DNA from 2 places in the Pseudoxanthomonas sp. LjRoot143 genome. Region 1 is predicted to be linked to the other one. Evidence: riboswitches for the same ligand, from Rfam matches in the RefSeq annotation. Region 1 holds a riboswitch; the other holds the start of a gene.

Region 1 (5,289 bases):
GCCTTCGGACAGCTTGATGGCATCGCGCGTTTCCGGCGTCCACAGGCCGAGCTTCTTCAGCTCGTCGACCAGGTAGCGGTTGACCTGCAGGAAGTCGCCCGACAGCGTCTCGCGCTTGAACAGGTTGGACACCTGCGGTTCCACGCACTCATAGCAGCCGGCGATCGAGGCGATGGTCGCGGTCGGCGCGATCGCGATCAGCAGCGAGTTGCGCAGGCCGTGCTCCTTGATGCGCTCACGCAGCGCATCCCAGCGCTCGGCGTTCTCCGGGGTGATGTTCCAGGCGTCGAACTGCAGCTCGCCGTTGGCCGCACGGGTATCGGCGAACGACGGATGGCGGCCGCGTTCCTGCGCCAGCTCCACCGACGTTTCCAGCGCGTGGAAGTAGATGGTCTCGGCGATCTTCGCCGACAGCGCACGCGCCTCGGCACTGTCGAACGGCAGGCGCAGCTTGAAGAACACGTCCTGCAGGCCCATGCAGCCCAGGCCCACCGGGCGCCAGCGCAGGTTGCCACGGCGCGCGGTCTCGATCGGATAGAAGTTCAGGTCGATCACGCGGTCCAGCTGGCGCACGGCCAGGCGGACGGTTTCGGCCAGCTTGTCGAAATCGAACCAGCCATCGTCATCGAAGTGGCGGCCGAGGTTGATCGAGCCGAGGTTGCACACCGCGGTCTCTTCAGCCGAGGTGACCTCGAGGATCTCGGTGCACAGGTTGGACAGGTGGATGACGTTGCCGGCGCGCAGGGTCTGGTTGCTGGCGGCGTTGCACTTGTCCTTGAACGTCATCCAGCCGTTGCCGGTCTCGGCCAGCGTGCGCATCATCCGGCCGTACAGCTTGCGGGCGGAGATGGTCTTCATCGCCTTGCCCTGCGTCTCGGCCTGCGTGTAGGCCAGCTCGAACGCGGCGCCGTACAGGTCGGTCAGCTCCGGCGTCACGCGCGGATCGAACAGCGACCATTCCTGGTCGGCTTCGACGCGCTTCATGAACAGGTCCGGCACCCAGTTGGCCAGGTTGAGGTTGTGCGTGCGGCGCGCTTCGTCGCCGGTGTTGTCGCGCAGCTCCAGGAAGTCCTCGATGTCGGCGTGCCAGGTTTCCAGGTACACGCAGGCCGCGCCCTTGCGCTTGCCGCCCTGGTTGACCGCGGCGACCGAGGAATCCAGCGTCTTCAGCCACGGCACGATGCCGTTGCTGTGGCCGTTGGTGGACTTGATCAGCGAGCCGCGCGAACGCACGCGCGTGTAGCTCACGCCGATGCCGCCGCTGAACTTGCTCAGCTGGGCGATGTCGCCGTACTTGGCGTAGATCGATTCCAGCGTGTCCTGCGGCGAGTCCAGCAGGAAGCACGACGACAGCTGCTCGTGCGTAGTGCCGCTGTTGAACAGCGTCGGCGAGCTCGGCAGGTAGTCCAGGTTGCCCATGCGGCGGTACAGCGCCAGCGCTTCGGGCACGTCCTCGCTCAGCGCGCAGGCGATGCGCAGGAAGAACTGCTGCGGCGTCTCGATGACCTTGCGGGTGTGCGGGTGGCGCAGCAGGTAGCGGTCGTACAGTGTGCGCAGGCCGAAGTAGTCGAAGTGCAGGTCGAGCGAGGCGTCCAGCGCATCGTTGAGCTTGCGCGCGTTGGTCTGCACGAAGTTCAGCAGGCGGTCGTTGATCAGGCCGACCTCGTGGCCGCGGGTGACCGACTGCGAGAACGCGTGGATCTCCTGGCCGGTGACTTCCTTGGTGATGTAGCCGGCCAGCAGGCGCGCGGCCAGGCGGCTGTATTCGGGCTCTTCGCCGGTCAGCAACGCGGCGGTGCGGATCGACAGTTCGTCCAGCTCGCGCGTGGTGGCGCCGTCGTACAGGCCGGAGATGGTGCGGGTGGCCACGCGCATCGGGTCGATGGCGTGCAGGCCTTCGCAGTTGCGCTGCACGGCGCGCACGATCTTGTTGAGGTCCACCGGCTCGCGGCCGCCATTGCGCTTGGTCACGCTCATCGCGGTGGCGGTGGGCGGCGGGGTCAGGGCGAACGCGTCCTTCTGGGACGGGGTGGTGCCGGCGTCGGCGACGGCGGTGTCGATCTGGGTCACGAGAATCCTCCATGCGTGGTGCACGCGGCGGCCCGTCCCTCGCGGGGCTGCGCAAGGCCGGATGGAGGATCACAGTGGGGAAGCGGCGTCGCAGGGAGCGAGATCGTACGGACCGAAGGCCGGCGTCCCCTGCGTCACCAGCCCTCTCCCCCCGGAGATTCCGCGGCCGGCACCGCGCGGTGTGCTACGCGCGGCTGTCGGCAGGTCTTCGGACTCATGGGCGCGAAGGGCGAAGCCTTCTTCCTACGTCCGCCGCTTCCCGAGGCGTGGGGCCTCAGTGCTGTGTGGCGGGTTCGTTCCCAATTACCGCTGCGGGGCAGTGCCGGAGTGGCGCGAGCGCGTCACCGGCTTCCCGTTTTAATCCCGTGGCTTGCGGCCACCGGAACCGACGGCCACAAGATAGTGGGGGGTATCGGAAGCGTCAACACCAAATGTTGTGTGGAACAGCGGGTGTCGGCGCGGCGCGGGTTTCACGGATTGGGCCCGCCTCGCGAACCTTCGTAGGGCGGGCCTTGGCCCACCATCGCACGCGTCGGGGGCCATGGAGGCGTGACGACACCGCCGCTCTCCAGGCCGCGTCGCGAGGTCCAGCAGGGCGACGGCGGGCCAAGGCCCGCCCTATGTCAGCGTTGCAGCGCCGCGATCGAGGCGTCCTGCGCCTGCGCGTACAGCGCGAACGGGTCGTGGATCGTCTTGCCCAGCGCCGCTTCGAAGGCCTCCTGGTTGGCGTGCGCGTCGTAGGCGCGCTGTTCGCCGCCGCCCAGGTTGGACTGGAAGATGCCGGCGGCGCTGACCGGCAGGAAGTCCTCGTAGACGATCGGGTCGACGACGGCGTGGCCGGCATCGACCAGGGCGTCCGGCGTCATCGCTGCGCGCTCGGAAGCCGGCAAGGCCGCACCGCTCTCCGTCAGGCGGTAGCGGAAGTAGCCCAGCCCGTCGCGACGCAGCGTCGCTTCGTCATCCGGGAAGGCCGCGAACGCCGCCGCCAGCCGCTGCGGGTAATCCGCCGACGTGTTGCCGGCACCGCCCGCCTGGCGCACCTCCGCCAGCAGGCGGTCGTAGAGGTCGCGGCCGGCCGGCGTCAGCGCCAGGCCGCGCTGCTCGATCTCGCCGAAGCGTGCGCTGTGGCTGCCGGGCACCAGCGTGCCGGTGGCATCGGGAAAGGCGACTTCCTCTTCCAGCGCCTTGAAGCTGGTCTGCCGCAGCAGGATCGGCACCGCGCGGCGCGGCGGGCCCTCGATCTGCGCCTTGGCCTGGATGCCACGTTCCAGCATGGCCGCCTGCGCGGCGTCGATGTCCAGCGTGCGCGGGGTCAGGTGGTTGATGTGCGGACCGCGGAAGCTGACCACGTCGGCGACCAGCCGGTGCAGGCCGAGCAGCGCGCGGTAGGTCTCCAGCGCGACCGTGGCATCGCCGTGCCAGCGGAAGGTTTCCAGCACCTCGGCGACGAAGCGCTGCGCATCGGCTTCATTCAATCCGCCGTCGTGTTCGGCCTGCGCCACCAGCGCACGCGCGCCGGCGGTGAAGATGTCGCGCCTGGCCAGGATCGTCTCGGCTTCGCCGCGCAGCGCGGCGTCGGCGATCAGTTCCAGCCGCAGCAGCGAGGTGAAGATACGGAACGGGTTGGCGGCGAGCGCCGCTTCGGTCAGGGGGCGGAAGGCGGTCGCGTGCACCGGCACGCCGGCCATGGTCAGGTCGTAGTAGCCCACCGGGTGCATGCCCATCAGCGCGAACACGCGGCCCAGCATCGCCAGTTCGGCCGGCGTGCCGACGCGGATGGCGCCGTGGCGTTCCAGGTCCAGCCGTTCCGTCTCCGCGTTGCGCGCCAGCCGTGCGGCCAGTGCGGGATCCTGCTGCAGCGTCGCGTCGTTGATCTCCCCGACCAACTCGATCAGGTCGCCGTACAGCGGCACCTCGGTGCGGTACATGTCGGACATGGCCTGGGCGAACAGGCTGCGGATGCGGTCGGGCGTAACGAAGGCGGTCATGGGACTCGGCAGGCGGGCGGCGTGGGGCCGCCGGGGGTGCGTATTGTCGCCGCCTGCGCAGACGCGGGCCAGCAGGCGGGCCGGGCGTCGTCAACCTGGCCGGGGATGGCGCGTTGTCCCGTCCGAGGTGACCCCATGACGCCGACCCCGCTGTTCCGCACCGGCCTGCTGGCCTGCGTGCTGCTCGCCACGCTGCCGCCGCTGGCCGCACAGACTTTCCGCGAACGCCTGCACGACATGCGCGAGGCTTCGCGCGAGCCGCCCACGCTGCCCGCCGGTGCACGCGCGATACGCGATGTCGCCTATGGCGACGATCCGCGCCAGCGCTTCGACGTGTACCTGCCGGCACAGCCGAAGAACGCGCCGATCCTGCTGTTCGTCCACGGCGGCGGCTGGGCCAACGGCAACAAGGACAACCCGGGCGTGGTCGAGAACAAGGCCGCGTACTGGCTGCCGAAGGGTTACATCCTGGTCTCCACCAACTACCGCATGCGGCCGGACACGGCGCCACTGGACCAGGCGCGCGATATCGCCCGCGCGCTGGCGGCCGTGCAGAAGCGCGCACCCGAGTGGAACGGCGATGCCTCGCGCGTGCTCTTGATGGGCCATTCCGCCGGTGCACACCTGATCGCGCTGGTCGGTGCGTCGTCGACGCTGTGGCGCGAGGCCGGCGCTACCCGGCCGCGTGGCGTGGTCTCGCTGGACAGCGGTGCGCTGGACGTGCCGCTGACGATGCGGAATCCGCCGCTGCGGCGGATCTACGACGTCGCCTTCGGTCGCAATCCCGAGGACTGGGTCGCCGCTTCGCCTTACCACCAGCTCACCCGCGACGCGGTGCCGATGCTGTTCGTCTGCTCCTCGCGCCGCAAGGACGCCTGCCCGCAGGGACGGGCGATGGCCGAGAAGGCGAAGACGCTGGGCGTGGCGATGGACGTGCTGCCGGAGGATCTCTCGCATGGGGAGGTGAACCGCGCACTCGGAGTGCCGTCGACCTACACCGCCGCCGTCGACCGCTTCATCGCGTCCCGCATGAGCTAGGCCTGGACAGCGTGCCTTCGATCAGCGGGGGCGGAAGGTGTTGCGTACCCGCTTCGAGGTCAGCATGTACGGCACCCAGATGGCGGCACCGACGAGGCCGCGCGTCATGTCGCTGACTGCCTGCGCGTCATGCGCTTCCATGAGCGCCGGGATCTTCGCGCCGAAGAAGAAGAGCACCAGCATCAGCACGGCG
Region 2 (5,289 bases), 610 kb from region 1:
GACGCCGCTGCCGGTCGAGCGCATCCCCGGCGTCGGCAAGGTGATGCAGGGCAGGCTCAATGCCGATGGCATCCGCACGGTCGGCGACCTGCGTGCGTACTCGCAGCACGAGCTGGAAACGCGCTACGGCAGTTTCGGCGGTGGACTGTACCGGCGCGCACACGGTATCGACGAGCGACCGGTGGAACCCGACCAGCCGGTGCAGTCGATCTCATCCGAAGACACCTTCGCCACCGACCTGCTGCTGTCCGAACTGGAACCCCACATCCTGCGCATCGCCGAGAAGGCGTGGGCCGCCAGTCGCAAGACCGAGCGCATCGGCCGCACCGTGGTGCTGAAGCTGAAGACGGCGCAGTTCCGCATCCTGACGCGCAGTTTTACACCGGAATCGCCGCCAGCCTCCGCGCAGGAATTCATCGACATCGCGCTGGCGTTGCGCGAGCGCGTGGACCTGCCGCCCGCGACGCGCTATCGCCTGGTCGGGGTGGGCCTGTCGGGATTCCGGGATCGCGAGGAAACCGTCGTGCAGGCCGGGTTGTTCGATCCGCAGGAAGCGTAGGCGGCTTGTTACGCCGCTTGCCAGTCGAACACGAGGGCCTCGTTGCGCTCGAAGCGACGCAGGTGCGAGGCGATCACGTCCTGCAGGCGTGTGCGTGCTTCCGCATCGGGCGCGTACAGCGTGATCAGCAGTGCGTCGCCTTCCACCGCGAAGTCAGCCGGGCCGAGGTCGTCGAACGGAATGCGCGCATGGGTGTCGTCGGGGCGTTCGATCTCGAACTTGTGCCGCCAGTGGTTGCACAGCGTGCGCAGTAGCTTGGCGGGGTCGGTAGGAACGACGGTCACACGGGAAGCAGGTTGCATGGTCATGAGCACGGAAAGCGGGGCTTCCTGTTTACCTCTGCACGCAGGCAACAAAAAGGCCGGCAACGGAACAGTCCATTGCCGGCCTTCTTCGTCCGTCCGAATCAGTCGCGCGCGCTGTAGCGCAGGCTCAGGCCGTACTCGCGACCGGGCTGGTTGTACCAGGCGATCGTTTCGTACTCGCGGTCGAACACGTTGCTGGCGCGCGCCTGCACCGACCATTCGTCGGTGATGGCGTACTCCAGACGCAGGTCCAGCGTGCCGTAGCCCGCCAGGCGGACGCTGTTGGCGGCGTTGTCGTAGCGGTGGCTGGCGCCGTAGCCGGTCACGCCGATGCGGAAGTCGCCGAACGCACGGTCCACGTCGACGCGCGCCGTGTTGCGCGCGCGGCGTGCCAGCAGGTTGTCGTAGTTCAGGCCGCTCGTATGGTTGCGCGGATCGGTGTGGCTGACCTGCGCGGCGATGTCGAAGCCGGCCAGCGTCACCGCGCCCGTCAGTTCGAGGCCGCGGATGCGCGCTTCGTCGGTGTTCGCCGGCAACCAGTTGCTGTCCAGCGCGATCAGGTCCTCGATGCGCGTCTCGTAGACGTTGACGCCCCAGTTCCACGCATCGCCGTACTGCGACAAGCCGATGTCGAGCGTCTTGGAGCGCTCGGGTTCCAGCAGCGCATTACCGGAGAACGGGTAGTACAGGTCGTTGAAGGTCGGTGCCTTGAAACCAGTGCCGGCGTTGACCGTCAGCTTGAAGCCGCCGCCAAACGCGAGACCCCAGCCGAGGTTGCCGGTGACGTGGTTGCCGAACTGGTCGTTGTCGTCGTTGCGCACGCTCGCCTGCACCTGCTGCGCGCCGAAGCGGCCCTGGTATTCGATGAATACGCCGGTGTTGTCGCGGCTGTCCACGGGTACGCCGACGGTGTCGTTGACGAAGTCGACGCTGCTGGTGACCTCGTCGCGCTGCCAGTCGGCACCAGCGGTCAGCAGGTGCTGCTCGCCGAACGCGAAGTCGCCCTGTAGCGAGGCGGTGTCGCGACGCGTGTCGAACGTGCTGACGTACGCACGGGTGCCGGAGGTGGCGTCCGCGAAGTAGTTGTCCGATTTGTCGGACGCACGACCGACCTGCGCGGTGAGCGTGGTGGCGCCGGACGGCTTCCACGTCAGCTTGCTGCCCAGTACCTGCTGCACGTTGTCGGCTTCGTTGCCGCCGTAGATGCTGCCGTCGAATTCGTTGAAGGCATCGGCGTTCAGCGCATGGCCTTCCAGCGTCAGCGTGTCGGTCAGCTTGTAGCCGCCGCGAACGTTCAGCGAGACATTGCGGTAGCCGTCGTCATCGGGTTCGTCGGTGAAGCAGCCCTGGAACAGCGTGCCCGAGCCCCGGCAGGCGTTGATGCCGTCGGTTTCCTGATAGGCGGCGTTGGCGCCGATCCAGCCACGTTCGCCGCCGTAGGCGAAGCCACCGCTGGCTTCGCGCAGGTTGTTGCTGCCGCCACCGATACGCAGTTCGCGCGACAGGCCCTGCGTGCCGCGACGGGTGAAGATCTGGATGACGCCGCCGATCGCTTCCGAGCCGTACAGGCTGGAGCGCGGGCCGCGCACGATCTCGATGCGCTCGATCTGGTCGACCGGCAGGTCCTGGAACGACGCCAAGCCGGCGGTCGCCGAGCCGATGCGGATGCCGTCGACCAGCACCAGCACGTGGTCGGACTCGGTGCCGCGGATGTTGAGGGTGCTCAGCTTGCCCAGGCCGCCCTGGTTGGTGAAGCCGATACCTGCGCGACCCTTCAGCAGGTCGATCAGCGAACGCGACTGGCTGCGTTCGATCTCCTCGCGGGCAATGACCTGCACCGGCGCCAGGCTGTCGCGCACGGCGACGTCGGTACGCGTGCCGGTGACGACGATCTCGTCGAGATCGGTGGCGTCCTGTGCCTGCGCGGCGAACGGGAGGGCCAGCGCGACCGCGGCGGCGAGAAGGGAAAGGGAATGACGGCTGTACATCGGACTCAACTCCATCGCGCGCCCCGCGCGCATTCATTTCGGCGTGGAGTTGCGATGCAGGAGAGGGAGCGTTGCGGACAGCGCGGCAGACAGGCGGCGGCGCGGCACGCCGCGACGCCCTCCGCATCGCAACCAGTGGACTTCCAGGCCGGTCTCCGGGCTTGCGAAGGCGTGCCGTGCACGCTGCCGTGGCGCCTTCCCATGCGTGATCGCACAGTGGCCGATGCCGCGGTTGTCTTCGCCTACCGTTGCGGGGGCAGCGCCGGAATGCCGCGTGTGCGGGTCACCGGCTTCCCGTTTCAACCCATGGCAGGACTGCCGGGGTCACCTGAAAGCGCGCGCAGTATACGGGATGGGGTGGATCAGTCGTCGCCGCGCGAGTCGAACAGGTTCAGCGAAGGTCCCGTGTCTTCCTCACGCTCGGTGTGCGTGGTGGTCACCGGGCCGGCGGCGGGGCGGCCGCGCGGCGGGGGCAGCAAGGCTGCGGCGGCGTCGTAGGCCACCAGCAGTTCGCTGCGGCGGTCTTCAGGCAACTGCTGCCAGTGGCAGTCCAGCAGCGCGCCTTCCAGCGCGTACAGCAGGTTGAGGCTGGGACGGAATCCCGCGCGCTTCACCCGGATAAAGGCTTCCACCGCGCCCACCGACTCCAGGTCCTCCTGCGTGCGCAGGCCGACCTGGCGTAGCCAGGCGGCGGACTTGGGGCCGATGTTGCGCAGCTTGGTGCCTGTCATGTCAGCGAATCCACGAAGATGGCGGCGATGCGTTCCATGCCCGCCTGGTCGTCGGCATCGAAGCGCGCCAGGCGTGGGCTGTCCAGGTCGAGCACGCCGACCAGTTCATCCCCTTTCACCAGCGGTACCACCAGTTCCGAGCGTGACGCGGAGTCACAGGCGATGTGGCCCGGGAAGGCCTCCACATCGTCCACGCGCTGGGTCTGGCGGGTGCGTGCGGCGGCTCCGCAGACCCCCTTGTCCAACGGGATCCGCACGCAGGCTGGTAAGCCTTGGAACGGACCGACCACCAATTCCCGGCCATCGAAGAAGTAGAAACCCGCCCAGTTGAAGTCCGGCAGGGCGTGATAAAGGAGCGCCGACAGGTTGGCCGCGTTGGCGATGCGGTCGGGTTCGCCGGCCAGCAGGGCACGGGCCTGTTCGGCCAGCTGTGCGTATTGTTCCGGCTTGCTGCCGGTGAGCGTCTGGGAAGTGAATGACATGGGTCGATTCTACTCCCCGCGTCTGCTGGGCGGCCCGATATGATGTGTCACACAAGCGGGGCCTTGCGTGGGCGACAGGGGAGTGGGTGCATGCGCGATCACGAGGATGAAGCGGGCTGGCGCGGTCATGGCGTGACACGGCTGGAGGCGTTCGTCGACGCCGCGTTCGCGTTCGCGGTCACCCTGCTCGTGATCTCGGTCGAACGCATTCCCGACAGCATGGCGGGGCTGCTGCAGGCACTGAAGAATGTGCCCGCGTTCGCGGCCAGTTTCGCGATGGTGGCGATGTTCTGGTACGCCCACGTGCGCTGGAGCCGCCGCTATCGGCTGGGCACCGTGCCGGCCACGCTGCTAAGCCTGCTGCTGGTGTTCCTGGTGCTGGTCTACGTGTATCCGCTGCGGCTGCTGCTCGGCACTTTTTTCGGCTGGATCACCGGCGGCTGGTTGCCGATGCCGCTGTCCGATGCGAACGGTCCGCGCCCGCTGGCCTTCATGTTCGTCTTCTACGGGCTGGCGTTCGCCTCCATGTCGGCCTGCATCGGCGGCCTGTACGTGCTGGCGTGGTGTGCGCGCCGACGGTTGGCACTGGATGGCGAAGGGGCATCCAATGCAGCGGGCGAAGTCGCTTCGCATGCCTACTTCGTGCTCGTCAGCCTGATATCCGTGGCGATCGCCTTACTGCTGACCGACCAGTCGCGGTCGTGGCAGGTCGCGTTGCCAGGGTGCGTGTACTTCCTGCTGTCGTTCGCCGGGCTGGTGCACGTGCGCGGACAACGCTGGGGCGCGGCGCGCTGGCCGGAGCAGGCAGATGGATAGGGCGATGGACCGCTTGTTCATCACCGGCACCGATACCGGCGTCGGCAAGACTGTGGCCAGCGCGGCCCTGCTGCATGCATTCCGTGCGCGAGGGATGCGCGCGGTCGGCATGAAGCCGGTCGCCAGCGGCTGCACGGCGACGCCGCGGGGCTGGCGCAACGACGATGCGCTCGCGCTGCAGGCGGCGAGCGATCCGGTACCGCCCTACGATGACCTCAATCCGTATGCGCTGCCCGCGCCGCTGGCGCCGGAGATCGCCGCACGCGACGCCGGCGTGGACGTGCAGCTGGGCGTGCTGGTGTCCGCCTTCGAACGCCTGCACCCGCTGGCCGACCTTGTGCTGGTGGAGGGTGTCGGTGGCTGGGCGGCGCCGCTGACCGCTACGCTCGACCAGCGGCACCTGGTGCA

Evidence for each region. Region 1 has a riboswitch for cobalamin ahead of ACSQ1W_RS19500 (ribonucleoside-diphosphate reductase subunit alpha). Riboswitches for the same ligand answer to the same signal wherever they lie in the genome.
Region 2: another riboswitch for cobalamin. It lies ahead of btuB (TonB-dependent vitamin B12 receptor); the one in region 1 lies ahead of ACSQ1W_RS19500 (ribonucleoside-diphosphate reductase subunit alpha).

Annotation. Positions count from the first base shown of each region.
Region 1 is NZ_CAXUPM020000001.1:4,068,242-4,073,530, forward strand. Features, by position in the region: gene ACSQ1W_RS19500 (ribonucleoside-diphosphate reductase subunit alpha) at 1-1,977, opposite strand, end outside; cobalamin riboswitch at 2,253-2,475, opposite strand; gene hglS (2-oxoadipate dioxygenase/decarboxylase HglS) at 2,694-4,058, opposite strand; gene ACSQ1W_RS19510 (alpha/beta hydrolase) at 4,194-5,096, shown strand; gene ACSQ1W_RS19515 (DUF2569 domain-containing protein) at 5,118-5,289, opposite strand, start outside.
Region 2 is NZ_CAXUPM020000001.1:3,461,437-3,466,725, reverse strand. Features, by position in the region: gene dinB (DNA polymerase IV) at 1-559, shown strand, start outside; gene ACSQ1W_RS16810 (DUF2218 domain-containing protein) at 568-861, opposite strand; gene btuB (TonB-dependent vitamin B12 receptor) at 966-2,852, opposite strand; cobalamin riboswitch at 2,982-3,199, opposite strand; gene ACSQ1W_RS16800 (TfoX/Sxy family protein) at 3,215-3,583, opposite strand; gene ACSQ1W_RS16795 (GAF domain-containing protein) at 3,580-4,065, opposite strand; gene ACSQ1W_RS16790 (TMEM175 family protein) at 4,156-4,881, shown strand; gene bioD (dethiobiotin synthase) at 4,886-5,289, shown strand, end outside.